One region of the Faecalibacterium sp. IP-1-18 genome, then DNA from elsewhere that is predicted to be linked to it. Evidence: riboswitches for the same ligand, from Rfam matches in the RefSeq annotation. Region 1 holds a riboswitch; the other holds the start of a gene.
The links. Region 1 has a riboswitch for thiamine pyrophosphate ahead of thiW (energy coupling factor transporter S component ThiW). Riboswitches for the same ligand answer to the same signal wherever they lie in the genome.
Positions count from the first base shown of each region.

Region 1 (7,240 bases):
TTGTAACGCGGCCCAAGGTGGTGCCCCCGGTTTGCCGCGGGGTGATAGCTTACTTTATGATCTGCTCCGAAAGGGCACGCAGTTCGCGGCACTCGGCCTCGATGTCCTTTGCGGCAAAGATGGCGCTTACCAGCGCCACACCGTCCACGCCGGTGCCCTTGAGCTGCAGGATGTTCTCCTTGTGGATGCCGCCAATGGCCACCACCGGTACATCCACGGCGTTGCAGATGTCCAGCAGGGTCTGTCGGGGCATCTCGCTCACGTCCGTCTTGGTGTGGGTGGCAAATACCGCACCCACGCCAAGGTAGTCCGCGCCGTGCGCCACAGCGTCCAGTGCTTCCTGCACCGTGTGGGCAGAAACGCCGATCATCACGCCCTCGCCCACGCGCTGGCGCACCTGTGCGGCGGCCATATCGTCCTGCCCCACATGGATGCCCTCGGCGTGGCACTGCAGTGCCACTTCCACGTTATCGTTGATGAACAGCGGCACACCGTACTGCTGGCACAGAGCGTGGATTTGGATGGCTTCCTGTAAAAAATCCGCGTCGCCCAGCTGCTTTTCCCGCAGCTGCACGCAGGTGGCACCGCCCTTCAGGGCACTTTCCACCTGCTGATACAAAGTCTGCTCGCCCACCCATGCGCGGTCGGTCACCGCGTACAGGAGCATGGTGTGTTTATCGCACTTCATAGTTTGCGCCTTTCTCCAGCTGTTCGGGGGTCATGTTGTAAATGGCATCAATGATGTAATTGCGGTAGGTGGCGTTGCCATCCTGCGGGGTGAGCCGCTGGTGGGCAACTTCGCCCGCCAGACCCATGGCGCACACCGCCGCAGCGGCAGCTTCCAGCGGGTGGTCGGGGTTGGCGGTGACAAAGGCCGCCGTCAGGGCAGAAAGCTGACAGCCCGTGCCGGTGATGCTGCTCATCATGGCGTTGCCGTTGCGGATGCAGTAGGCTTTTTGTGCATCGGCTACGATGTCGATGGCGCCGGTAATGGCTACCACCGCGCCGGTGCGGGCGGCAAAAGCCTTTGCAAAGGCCACAGCGCTGTCCAGATTCTCCTCGGTCACCTTGTCGGCCACGTCTGCATCCACGCCCTTGGTGGTGCCTGCACCGGAGGCAAGGGTCTTGATCTCCGAGATGTTGCCCCGGATCACTGTGAACTGCACCTCCCGCAGCAGGCGGAAGGCGGTGTCGGTGCGCAGACGGGAAGCACCGGCACCCACCGGGTCCAGCACCACGGGGTGTCCCAGCTGATTGGCCTTTTTGCCCGCCAGCAGCATACTGGTGACGGTGCGGCTGTTCAGCGTGCCGATGTTGATGTTCAGCCCGCCGCAGATGGCGGTGATCTCCTCCACCTCGGCGGCATCATCGGCCATGATGGGGGAGGCACCGCAGGCCAGCACCATGTTGGCGCAGTCGTTCACGGTGACGTAGTTGGTGATGTTGTGGATGAGAGGGCTGCGGCTGCGCAGATTCTCAAAGGCGGTTTTGAGCATTCCCGGCACCTCCGCTCAGGAAAGGCTGTTCTGCATGGAGCGCAGAGCGCCGGAGCGCTGCAGGCTGAACACCACAGCACCGGCGATCACCGCACCCACGGCGGTGGAGATGAGGAAGGGCACGATATAGGCGTAGAAAGCGATGTCCGCAGCGCTCTTGCCCATCAGGAAGATGGCCACGGGCCATGCGCACAGGCCGCCCAGAATGCTGGTGCCGAACACCTCACCCACCACGGTGGCGATCAGGTTTTTGGTCTTGTGGTATGCAAGGCCGCACAGCAGTGCGCCGAACATACTGCCCGGGAAAGCCATCAGGCTGCCAAGACCCAGCAGATTGCGCAGCAGGGAAGCCACAAAGGCTACGCCCACGCCCCACCAGGGCCCCAGCAGAACGGCGCACAGCACGTTGACCATGTGCTGCACCGGGGCACACTTGCTGCCGAACATGGGAAAGCTGAACACGCTGCCCACTACGCACAGGGCACAGAACATACCGGCGAGGGCAAGCTTTTTGACAGAGAGATTTTTCATAATAAATTAGCTCCTTTTCAACCATCTGCGGCAGCGCAGGACGAACACCGGCGCTCCCGCAACAAAACAGCCCGTGCCCGCAACAAGGCGGGAACAGGTACGGAAGGTGCGGTCGAAGCTTACTGGCTTCCTCTCACGCCGGAACACGGCTTCCCATCGCTGCATTCATCCAAGGCTCAGGGCGCTCCCCCTCAGCTGGCTGCGGAACCTCCGCAGAGGCACAAAAAAACAGGAGGGGCCCGGCACGGCTCCTCCTGCAAAAAATCATAAAGGGTATGACTTCCTACGGCGGCATTATCCGCATCAGGTAAAAGGGTCGAAGCTTGCTATACTTCCTCTCAGCCCGCTGCACGAGCTCCCCTGTGTTTGATTGTGACTGTATTCTACACCTCTTTCCCAAAAAATGCAAGAGGGAAGGGGACGATTTGGAATGCGCGGGCAGGTGAAATGATTTTGAATGCGCTCCGCGTTGCTCTGCGCATAGATAGCGGAATTATGATTTTAATTTGCATTTCAGCCAAGCCTGCGGGCTTGGCTGAAATGCTTTTTTCACAGGAGGGGTCGTAGCGGTCAACTGCATTTGCAATTCAGACCGCCCTTTAACCATTGCAGCCCCTCTCGTGAAAATGGCGTTTGTCGCACTCCGCAGAGTGCGACAAACGCGAAATAAAAATAATCCTTCCTCTGAAGATGCGCAGAGCGAACGCGGAGCGCATTTTCAATCGTTAAGCTGTTAAAATGTTTTCATTATAAACCAAAGCCGCCGTGCAGGGGTCTGCGCGGCGGCTTTGGTCACAGAAAGGAGAATAATATGAAAAAGCAGAAAAAGTCGGGTTAACCCATGGTCACCTGCACCGTTACCTCAGTCCCGGCGGCAGCCAGCGGCAGAACGTTGCCGGAGATGGCCTTGCCGTCCACGGTAACGGCCTTGATGCCGTGCTGCACCCCGGCGGCGTTATCCACCGTGATGTGGTACACCGCACCGCGGAAGCGGCGGGTCACGGTGAAGCCGGACAGGGTGTGAGGGATGCAGGGGTCTACCTTCAGGCCGTCCAAGGTGGGCTGGATGCCCAGAATGTACTGGCTGATGTTGAAGAAGGTCCATGCCGCCGTGCCGGTCAGCCAGCTATTTTTGGCTTCACCAAAGGTGGGGGCGTCCTTACCGGCTACCATCTGACTGTAAACGTAGGGCTCGGTGCGATGGATCTCGGAAATGTCCTCGATGTAGGCGGGGCAGGTCTTGCGGTACACCGCAAAGGCGCGGTCACCGTGGCCGAGCGTTGCCTCGGCGCAGCTGATCCACGGGTTGTTGTGGCAGAAGATACCGGCGTTCTCCTTGTATCCCGGAGGATAGCTGGAGATCTCGCCCAGATTTAGCTGGTAGCTGGTATAGGCGGGCTGCAGCAGCACCACGCCGTATTTGGTGTCCAGCCGCTCCTCCACGCTGGCAAGCGCCTGCGCGGCCTGTCCGCTCTCCTTGCCGATGCCCGCCATGACGCACATACCCTGCGGCTCAATAAAGATCTGACCCTCGGTGCACTCCTTGCTGCCGATGGGCTTGCCGAAAGCATCGTAGGCACGGCGGAACCATGCGCCGTCCCAACCGGCGGTCAAGGTGGCCTGCTCCACGGCATCAATGTGCTTGCGGGCGGCAGCGGCCTCCTCGGTCAGATTCAGATGGTCGCACAGTTGGGCGTATTCGTGGCCGTACTTGACGAACATACCGGCAATGAAAACGCTTTCGGCCACAGGACCCTCGCTGGGGCCGGTGATCTGGAAGCTCTCACCCGGGTGCTCGGAGAAGCAGTTCAGGTTCAGGCAGTCATTCCAGTCGGCGCGGCCGATCAGCGGCAGACCGTGGGGACCCAGATGGGTGCAGGTAAAGTTGAAGCTGCGGCGCAGGTGCTCCATCAGAGTCTGCGCCTTGGTGGCGTCGTTATCAAAGGGTACCTGTTCTTCCAGAATAGACCAGTCGCCGGTCTCCCGCAGGTAGGCGGCGGTACCGGCAATGAGCCACAGCGGGTCATCGTTGAAGCCGGTGCCGATATCCCGGTTGCCCTTTTTGGTCAGGGGCTGATACTGGTGGTAGGCGCTGCCGTCCTCAAACTGGGTGGCGGCAATATCCAGAATGCGCTCCCGGGCGCGGGAGGGGATGATGTGCACAAAGCCCAGCAGGTCCTGACAGCTGTCCCGGAAGCCCATGCCGCGTCCGGTGCCGCTTTCGTAGTAGCTGGCAGAGCGGCTCATGTTAAAGGTGACCATGCACTGGTACTGGTGCCAGATGTTGACCATGCGGTTCAGCTTTTCCTCGCCGGATTCCAGATGGTAGGTGGACAGCAGCTGCTCCCAGTGGGTGCGCAGGGCGGCGCGGGCGGCATCGACCTGTGCATCGGTGGCGTAGCGCTCCATCATGGCGTGGGCGCGGGTCTTGTTGATGACGCCCGGGGCAATGAACTTCTCCTGCTGCGGGTTCTCGATGTAGCCCAGACCGAACAGGATGCTGTGGCTCTCGCCGGGGGCGAGGGTCAGGTGAATGTGCAACGCACCCACCGGTGCCCAGCCGTGGGCAATGCTGCCGGAGCAGTGCCCGGCGCGGACGGCCTGCGGGTCTGCCGGGCCGCCGTACACGCCGCAGAAGGCATCCCGGGTGGTGTCGAAGCTGTCCACCGGGCAGTTTGCCCAGAACACGGCGTAGTGGTTGCGGCGCTCGCGGTACTCGGTCTTGTGGTAGATGACGCTGCCCTCTACCTCTACCTCACCGGTGGAGTAGTTGCGCTGGAAGTTGGAGCCGTCGTCCACGGCATCCCACAGGCAGAACTCCACATAGCTGAACAGATCCAGCTCCTTGACAACGGTGCTGCCGTTGCACACTGTCACCCGGTCCAGCTCACAGGCATCCCCCTTGGGGACGAACAGCTCCTGCCGGGCGGTCACACCGTCCTTTTTGCCCTCCAGAATGGTGTAGCCCAGACCGTGGCGGCAGCTGTAACTGTCCAGCGGGGTCTTGGTGGGCTGCCAGCCCGGGTTCCATACGGTTTCGCCATCCTTGATGTAGATCCGGTGGCCGTCCATGTCCAGCGGGGAATTGTTGTAGCGGTAGCGGGTCAGGCGGCGCATCCGGGCGTCCCGGTAAAAGCTGTAACCGCCCGCTGTGTTGGAGACCAGACTGAAGAAGTCCTCACTGCCAAGGTAGTTGATCCAGGGCAGGGGCGTCTGCGGGGTGGTGATGACGTATTCCTTATTCTGGTCATCAAAATATCCGAACTTCATAATGCTTCCTCCTTAAAACTGCGCCTTGTCGGGCGGGCAGTGTGTCGATGAACGAAAACGATTAAGACACTGCGAAAGAAGCAATCTCATCACGCTAAGCATACCGTATCCCACCGAAAAATGCAAGAGCTTTTTGCAAAAATCTCAACGGAAATTTTAAAATAATCTGCGAAGCCCCGGCAGTTTTCTGGGACTTTCGGCACGGCGTACACCGGCGAAAGGGCGAACGAAAGACCCGAAACCCCATTTTAAAAGTAATATATACATACGGCCTCCGGCACCGAAAACCATAACGAAACTGCAACGAAAATTTTTTCGTTTTAATCGAAATGTAACGAAAGTGAATCGAGATGCACAATTATTACAGGCCGTATTGGAACAAAATGCCAAAAGTGATGCAGCTGAGCTAAAACTTTTGCGTTTCCGCTTGATTTTTGGTACAGAATGCGATATATTGAGGTTGCGAAAACGATTAAGGAACTCGCGAGAAACATCCCGCTGCTCCTATCCTCGGAAGGAGGCTAAAAGATGCCGTCCCTGAAGGATCTGGCGAAAGAATGCGGCGTATCCGTCGCAACCGTCAGCAAGGCTTTAAACGACCAGCCGGATATCGCACCGGCCACGCGGGAGCGCATCCGTGCAGCGGCCCGCCGCATGGGGTACCTGCCCAACGCAGCGGCCCGGGCGCTGAAAACCAACCGCACTTACAATCTTGGCGTTCTGTTCGTAGATGAAAAACAGAGCGGCCTGACCCACGAGTACTTCTCCGCAGTGCTGGACAGCTTCAAGGTAGAAGCGGAAAAGCGCGGCTACGATATCACCTTCATCAACCACAACATCAGCGGCAAGTCCATGAGCTATCTGGAACATTGCCACTACCGGGGTGTGGACGGCGTGGTGATCGCCTGTGTGAACTTTTACGATCCGCAGGTGGTGGAACTGGTCAACGGCGATGTGCCGGTGGTGACCATCGACCATGTGTTCAACAACCGGATGGCGATCCTTTCAGACAACGTGGTGGGCACAAAGGCTCTGGTACAGCAGGCATGGGCCTGCGGACACCGGCGCATCGCCTTCATCCACGGCGAAAAGACCGCCGTTACCGAGAACCGCTTGGCAGGCTTCTATCAAGCCTGCGAGGAGCTGGGGCTGAAGGTGCCGGAGGAGTACGTCCGCTGCGGTGTGTACCACGATGTGGATCGCTGCGCAGAGGAGACCCGGGCGCTGCTGGCACTGCCGCAGCGGCCCACCTGCATCATCTTCCCGGATGACTTTTCCGCACTGGGCGGCTACAACGCCCTGACCGAAGCGGGGTTGAGCATCCCGGAGGACATCTCGGTGATGGGATACGATGGCATCTATCTCTCCCGGGTAGTCAAACCCTCGCTGGTGACCTACCAGCAGAACACAAAATCCCTTGGCAGGCTGGCAGCGGATAAGCTGATCGAGCTGATCGAGCATCCGCGTGTGACTCTGCCGGAGCAGATCCGGGTGTCCGGCAAACTGCTGGACGGCGGCTCCGTCCGCATCCTTTAACAAAGACCCATGACTCCCAGCGCGGAGTTTTTGAGAATGAATTTTTTAATTGGAAAACCATGAAGGAGGTTTACCCTTATGAAAAAGATCTCTCGTCGTAATTTCCTGCTCGCTTCCGGTGTCGTGACTGTTGGTGCTGCTCTGGCAGCCTGCGGCGGCGGTTCTTCCAGCAGCACTGCTGCTTCCTCTGCCGCTCCTGCATCCTCTGCAGCTGCTTCTGCTCCGGCTGCTGCCGAGGGCAAGGTGCTGAACATCTGGTGCTGGAATGATGAGTTCCAGAGCCGCTTCAACGACTACTATCCCGAGGTCAAGGAGATCGCAGCCGACAAGTCCACCACCACCCTGAAGGACGGCACCACCGTGAAGTGGACCATCAACGCCAACGAGAACAACAACTACCAGAACAA
Region 1 is NZ_CP094472.1:2,224,113-2,231,352, reverse strand. It holds gene thiE (thiamine phosphate synthase) at 50-688, opposite strand; gene thiM (hydroxyethylthiazole kinase) at 675-1,496, opposite strand; gene thiW (energy coupling factor transporter S component ThiW) at 1,512-2,027, opposite strand; TPP riboswitch at 2,291-2,399, opposite strand; gene MTP43_RS10615 (GH36-type glycosyl hydrolase domain-containing protein) at 2,862-5,297, opposite strand; gene MTP43_RS10610 (LacI family DNA-binding transcriptional regulator) at 5,826-6,833, shown strand; gene MTP43_RS10605 (twin-arginine translocation signal domain-containing protein) at 6,912-7,240, shown strand, end outside.

Region 2 (7,240 bases), 300 kb from region 1:
ATGGAATTTTGGTTTTCAGAGTTTCACACCCCGGATGTGAAGCACAGCATTCGTGTGAACAAGCAGCTCTACTCCAAGCAGAGCGATTATCAGCGCATTGATATCTTTGAGACCCCGGAGTTCGGCCGGGTGCTCACGCTGGACGGCAACGTGATGCTGACCGAGCGCGATGAGTTCATCTACGATGAAATGATCGTCCATGTGCCCATGGCGGTGCACAAGGAAGCCAAGGATATTCTGGTCATCGGTGCCGGAGACGGCGGCGTGGTGCGGGAGCTGACCCGCTACGACCGTGTGGAGCGCATCGACCTTGTGGAGATGGACCCGCAGGTGGTGGAGGCCTGCCGCGCTTACCTACCCAGCAATGCCTGCCGTATGGATGACCGTCGGGTGCATATCTATTTTGAGAATGCCTTGAAGTATATCCGCCGCTGCGAGGAGGAGTACGACCTTATCATTGTGGACTCCTCCGACCCCTTCGGCCCCTCTGAGGGTCTGTTCACCCGCGAGTTCTACGGCAGCTGCTTCAACGCCCTGAAAGAGGACGGCATCATGGTCAACCAGCAGGGCAGCCCCTTCTACGCCGAGGACGCCAGCGCCATGCAGCGCAGCCACAAGCGCATTGCATCCACCTTCCCCATCAGCCGGGTGTATCAGGCGCATATCCCCACCTTTGCGGCAGGGTACTGGCTGTTCGGCTTTGCAAGCAAAAAATACCATCCCATCGATGATCTGGACGCTGAATCGTGGAAGGCGCTGAATATGCGCACCCGCTACTACACCACCAAACTGCATATCGGAGCATTCTACCTGCCGGCTTTTCTGGAGGAGATGCTGCGGGAAGTGGAGGAACACTGATGCACCCCAACGTTGAGACCTTTATCGGCTGCGACAGCAGCTACCGCGCCGCCAGCATCGTGCTGTACGGTGCGCCTTACGATTCCACCACCAGCTACCGCCCCGGTGCACGGTTCGGCCCGGCGGCCATCCGGCACGAGAGCTACGGTCTGGAGACTTACAGCCCTTACCAGAACGCCGACCTGACCGATTTTGATGTGTTCGACAGCGGCGATCTGGAGCTGTGCTTCGGCTCCAGCGAGCTGGCACTGGCCGATATCGAGGCCCGGGCAGAGGAAATTTTGAAGGACGGCAAGTTCCCGCTGCTGCTGGGTGGCGAGCATTTGGTCACGCTGGGTGCGGTGCGTGCTGCGGTGAAGAAATACCCCGACCTGCACATCGTCCATTTCGACGCCCACGCCGACCTGCGGGACGACTATCTGGGCGCGAAGCTCAGCCACGCTTGTGTGCTGCGCCGCTGCCACGAGCTGGTAGGGGATGGCCACATCCATCAGTTCTGCATCCGCAGCGGCGACCGGGCAGAATTTGAGTTTGCTGCCCAGCACACCGAGATGCACAAGTTCGATTTTACCGGCCTTGCCGAGCTGACCGCACAGCTGTGCGAGAGCAAGGTGCCGGTGTACCTGACCATCGATCTGGACTGCCTTGACCCCTCCTGCTTCCCGGGCACCGGTACCCCGGAGGCTGGCGGCGTAAGCTTTTTGCAGCTGCTGGAGGCCATCCGCACTGTGACCAAGGCCAACATCATCGGTGCAGACCTGAACGAGCTTGCCCCCACGCTGGACACCACCGGCGTTTCCACCGCCACCGCCTGCAAGGTGCTGCGCGAGACCCTGATCGCGCTGGACAAGGGCTGGCCGGGCTTTCAGGTATAAATACGAACCTACCATTTTACAGATAAAGGAGTAACCGACATGAGCAAAGTTCTGATCATCGGCTGCGGCGGCGTGGCCTCTGTTGCCATCCATAAGTGCTGCCAGGTGCCCGAGGTGTTCACCGAGATCTGCATCGCCAGCCGTACCAAGGCAAAGTGCGATAAGCTGGCTGCTGAGCTGGCTCCCACCACTACTACCAAGATCACCACCGCACAGGTGGACGCAGACAAGGTGGAGGAGGTCATCGCCCTCATCAAGGCTTACCAGCCCGACCTCGTGATGAACATCGCCCTGCCTTATCAGGATCTGACCATCATGGACGCCTGCCTTGCCTGCGGCGTCAACTACATGGACACCGCCAACTACGAGCCCGAGAACACCGATGACCCGGAGTGGCGCGCCATCTACGAGAAGCGCTGCAAGGAGGCCGGCTTCTCTGCCTACTTTGATTACAGCTGGCAGTGGGCCTACGCCAAAAAGTTCGAGGAAGCCGGCCTGACCGCCCTGCTGGGCAGCGGCTTCGACCCGGGTGTGACCCAGGCTTACTGTGCCTATGCCAAAAAGCACGAGTTCGATACCATTGACACCATCGATATTCTGGACTGCAACGGCGGCGACCACGGCTATGCCTTTGCCACTAACTTTAACCCGGAGATCAACCTGCGCGAGGTGTCCGCTCCCGGCAGCTACTGGGAGAACGGCCACTGGGTAGAGATCCCGGCTATGAGCATCAAGCGGGAGTACAACTTCGATCAGGTGGGCGACAAGGATATGTACCTGCTGCACCACGAGGAGATCGAGTCTCTGGCAAAGAACATCCCGGAGGCAAAGCGCATCCGCTTCTTCATGACCTTTGGCCAGAGCTATCTGGACCACATGCGTTGTCTGGAGGACGTGGGCATGCTGTCCACCACCCCTGTCAACTTCAACGGACAGGAGATTGTGCCCATCCAGTTCCTCAAGGCTCTGCTGCCGGACCCCGCCAGCCTTGGCCCCCGTACCAAAGGCAAGACCAACATCGGCTGCATCTTTACCGGCAAAAAGGACGGCAAGGATAAGACCTACTATATCTACAACGTCTGCGACCATCAGGAGTGCTACAAGGAAGTGGGCTCTCAGGCTATCAGCTACACCACCGGCGTGCCCGCCATGTGCGGTGCCCTGATGCTGCTCACCGGCAAGTGGACCACCAAGGGCGTGCACACTGTCGAGGAGTTTGATCCCGATCCGTATCTGGATGCACTGGATAAGTACGGCCTGCCCCGCTCCGAGAGCCATAACCCGGCTCTGGTGGACTGATGCGGGTGCGCGACAGCCGCCCGCCCTTTGCGGGGCTGGCAAACCTGTCCGAGGCGCAGCTGCACCGCCTGCCCACCCCCTGCTATCTGCTGGACGAAGCCCAACTGTGCCGCAACGGCGAGATCCTGCTGGGTGTGCAGCAGCGCACCGGCTGCCGCATCCTGCTGGCGCAGAAGGCTTTTTCCAACTTTAACGTCTACCCGGTGCTGGCACCCTATCTGGCAGGTACCGAGGCCAGCGGCCTGTACGAGAGCCGCTTGGGCAGGGAAGAGCTGCCGGAGAAGGAGAACCATGTGTTCTGCGCCGCCTACCGGACAGATGAGTTTGAGGAATTGCTGCAATACGCCGACCACATCGTGTTCAACTCGCCCAGCCAGCTGGCAAAGTTCGGCCCGGCGGCAAAGGCGGCGGGCAAAAGCATCGGTCTGCGCATCAACCCGGAGTGCTCCACGCAGGAGGGTCATGAAATTTACGACCCCTGCGCCCCCGGCAGCCGTCTGGGCACCACCCGTGCTCAGTGGGACGCCGCTGTGGCAGCGCACCCGGAGCTGCCCGCCCTGTTGGACGGTCTGCACTTCCATACCCTGTGCGAGCAGGACGCCGATGCGCTGGCGGTAACGCTGGCCGCAGTGGAGAAAAAGTTTGCCGACCTGCTGCCCAGAATGCAGTGGCTCAATTTCGGCGGGGGACACCACATCACCCGCCCGGGCTATGCCCTTGCTACGCTGGAAAACTGCATCCTCTCGGTGCGGCAGAAGTACGGCGTACAGGTGTATTTGGAGCCCGGCGAGGCTTGGGCGCTGAATGCAGGCTATCTGGTCACTACCGTGCTGGACACCCTGCGCAACGGGGATACCAGTCTTGCCATTCTGGATATGTCCGCAGCCTGCCACACCCCGGATGTCATCGAGATGCCCTACCGCCCGCCGCTGCTGGACGCCGGCGAGGCAGGAGAGAAGGCGCACACCGTCCGGCTGGGCGGCCCCACCTGCCTTGCGGGGGATATCATCGGGGATTACAGCTTTGACACCCCCCTTGCCGAGGGCGATAAGCTCATTTTCGGCGATATGGCCATCTACACCACCTGCAAGAACAACACCTTCAATGGGATGCCCCTGCCGCCTATCTGGCTGCTGGGCGCAGACGGCAATTGCCGGGAGCTGGTGCACTTTGGCTATCAGGACTTCAAAATGCGCTTGGGCGCACAGTAAAATAAAAAGCGTTTGTCACGGCCTGCGGGCTGCGACAAACGCTTTTTTCATGAAAGGGGACGTAAGGTGAACGGCAGATAAAACAAAAAAGCACCACACGTTTCCGTGTAGTGCTTTCATTCTGGTGGAGATTACCGGGCCGATTCTGATCACGGTGACCCTCTTGCAGTCCATGCACGGCGCTCTCCCAGCTGAGCTAAACCCTCACTCGTTTGGCGTCAACAAAAAAGCACCACACATTTCTGTGTAGTGCTTTTTGTTTCTGGTGGAGATTACCGGGATCGAACCGGTGACCTCTTGCATGCCATGCAAGCGCTCTCCCAGCTGAGCTAAACCCCCAGATGTATGCTTTGTGCCTGACGACGTGTGTAATTATACCAGCCGGAGGGACGCTTGTCAACAGTTTTTTGAAAATTTTTTGCAGCAAAAGATCCCCGCAGGGCGTGTACCCGGCGGGGATCGAAAAAGCGGGGGAGTGCTCTTTTGGGAAAAACTACGCCTTAGCGTGCCTGACGGTCAAAGATCTGCGGAGCCACACGGCACAGCAGCACAGCGGCCACCATGGTGAGCAGGGTCTCGGGCAGCATATAGCTGCCGTTGTAGGTCAGGCTGTAAGTCCATGCGGCCAGACCATCATTCAGGTTGCCCCACACCAGCACGCCGGACAAAAAGCTGCACATAAAGCGCAGGAAACCGGCGGCAAAGGTGCCCACGGCTACGCCCACGGTGCGGTTCTTGAAGGGGCGGGCGAACAGCTCGGCCAGACCCAGTGCCATAAAGGCCAGCACATAGTCCAGCAGCACCTCGCCGAGGAAGTAGAGGAAGGTGGAAGCGGGAGGAGGGTAGAAGCCCATGATCATTTGCAGGCAGGCGTTTACAAAGCCGGTGAATAGTCCCCACTTTGCACCGTGGCGGAAGGACACCAGCACAAAGGGCAGCATACTCAGCAGGGTAATGCTGCCGCCGTTGGGCATGGTGAAGAACTTGATGTTGGAAAGCACCGTGCCAATGGCGATCATCAGGGCGCATTCCACCAGAATACGGGTCTTGGAATAGGTTTTGGACATGATGAAAAGATTCCTCTCTCATAATAGTACACAAAAACAAAATGCGTCTGCTGGCAGCAGACGCATGGAGGTTTGTTGAACGTACCGGACGGTTCCGCAAACTCCCTACGCCGGCATTGCCCGGATCAGGTAAAGGGTACTCCGCGCTATGCGGATCTCAGCCTTACGGCGCCCCTGTTTTTATGTCCGCCCACAGTATACGCGCCGGGAGACAAAAAGTCAAGTCCGCAGACATAATCCGCCCCGGCGGCGCGTATGTTATACCATTGCAAAGCTGGAACGCAGGGAGGCGGGATATGAAAGCCGATCCGGAACAGCGCGCCGTGCAGCTGGGGGAGTACATTGCCGCCCACAACGCCACGGTGCGTGCAGCGGCGGCTGCGTTCGGGTGCAGCAAGTCCACCGTGCACAAGGACGTTGCCGTGCGGCTGCGCAGCATCAGCCCTGCGCTGTACGGGCAGGTGCGCGCCGTGCTGGCCCGCAACAAGGCCGAGCGCCACCTGCGGGGCGGGGCTGCCACCCGGCGCAGATACAGCCGCCGCTGAAGCCCAAAAAAGACCGCTGCACTGCGCAGCGGTCTTTTTTGCTGAGAGGGTTTTCAAGCGGCTGCTTTCATCCCCCGGTGTGAAACTGCTGCAACGCGCCTTTTTCCAGCCGGCTTACCTGCGCCTGACTGATGCCGATCTCCTGCGCCACCTCCATCTGGGTCTTACCGCGCAGATATCGCAGCTCCATGATGCGCTTTTCCCGGGGCGAAAGGGCGGCTACCGTATCGCGGAACTGCAACCCGCTGATCCAGCTTTCCTCGCTGTCCGGGTCCCGCACCTGGTCGATCACATACATGGCATCGCCGCCGTCGGTGTACACCGGCTCGTCAAGGCTGAGCGGCTCCACCACCGATTCCAGCGCGGCGGTCACCTCGCGCCGGGCAAGTCCCGCTGCGGTGGCGATCTCGTCCATGGTTGGCTCGCGCCCCAGCTGCTTTTCCAGCGTTTCCCGCGCCTGCATGGCGCGGTAGGCGGTGTCCCGCAGGGTGCGGCTTACCCGCAGGGCGTTGTTGTCCCGCAGAAACCGCCGGATCTCCCCGATGATCATGGGCACGCCGTAGGTAGAAAACCGCACCGGCTGTGCGGGGTCAAAGTTGTCGATGGCCTTGATCAGCCCGATGCACCCCACCTGAAACAGATCGTCCAGATTTTCGCCCCGCTGGGCAAACCGCTGCACTACGCTGAGCACCAGCCGTAGGTTGCCCTCCACCATCCGCGCCCGGGCGGCTTTGTCCCCGGCGTGGGCAAGGGTGAGCAGCTGCCGCTTTTCCGCCTCGGTCAGCACAGGCAGCTGCCCTGTGTTCACACCGCATAGCTCCACCTTGTTGTACATCCAAACGCCCCCGGTCTTTTAGCTTTACCGGAAGTATGGCTCTGCGCGCCGGGCGCTATGCGTGGAAAAAATTGTGCGCCCCTCCGCAAAAGAGGGGCGCATTATAGACAAAGCTGTAATTTTATGGTATGCACCAGCGGCTACTCGCTTTCAAGGCGGGCTTTCAGGGTGCGGATGATGCGCTTTTCCAGCCGGGAGATGTAACTCTGGCTGATGCCAAGGGCATCGGCGGCTTCCTTCTGGGTGCGCTCCACGCCGTCGGTAAGGCCGAAACGCAGTTCCATGATCTGCCGCTCCCGTGCCGAGAGCGCCGCTACGGCGCTGCGCAGCACCGCGCGCTCGGCGTCCTGCTCCAGCTGCTGGCTTACCGCGTTGGCATCGCTGCCAAGGATGTCCGAGAGCAGCAGCTCGTTGCCATCGCCGTCCACGTTCAAAGGCTCGTCGATGCTGGCCTCCTGCCGGCGGTTGGAGCTTTTGCGCAGGTACATCAGGATCTCGTTGCCGATGCAGCGGCTGGCGTAGGTGGCCAGCTTGATGCTGCGGGCAGGGG
Region 2 is NZ_CP094472.1:1,926,630-1,933,869, reverse strand. It holds gene speE (polyamine aminopropyltransferase) at 1-858, shown strand; gene speB (agmatinase) at 858-1,733, shown strand; gene MTP43_RS09055 (saccharopine dehydrogenase family protein) at 1,773-3,032, shown strand; gene MTP43_RS09050 (carboxynorspermidine decarboxylase) at 3,032-4,243, shown strand; tRNA gene MTP43_RS09045 (tRNA-Ser) at 4,366-4,449, opposite strand; tRNA gene MTP43_RS09040 (tRNA-Ala) at 4,507-4,582, opposite strand; gene thiT (energy-coupled thiamine transporter ThiT) at 4,744-5,310, opposite strand; TPP riboswitch at 5,396-5,496, opposite strand; gene MTP43_RS09030 (sporulation transcriptional regulator SpoIIID) at 5,607-5,855, shown strand; gene sigG (RNA polymerase sporulation sigma factor SigG) at 5,923-6,690, opposite strand; gene sigK (RNA polymerase sporulation sigma factor SigK) at 6,831-7,240, opposite strand, start outside.
Region 2: linked by a shared signal. The riboswitch ahead of thiT (energy-coupled thiamine transporter ThiT) and the one ahead of thiW (energy coupling factor transporter S component ThiW) in region 1 are both predicted to bind thiamine pyrophosphate.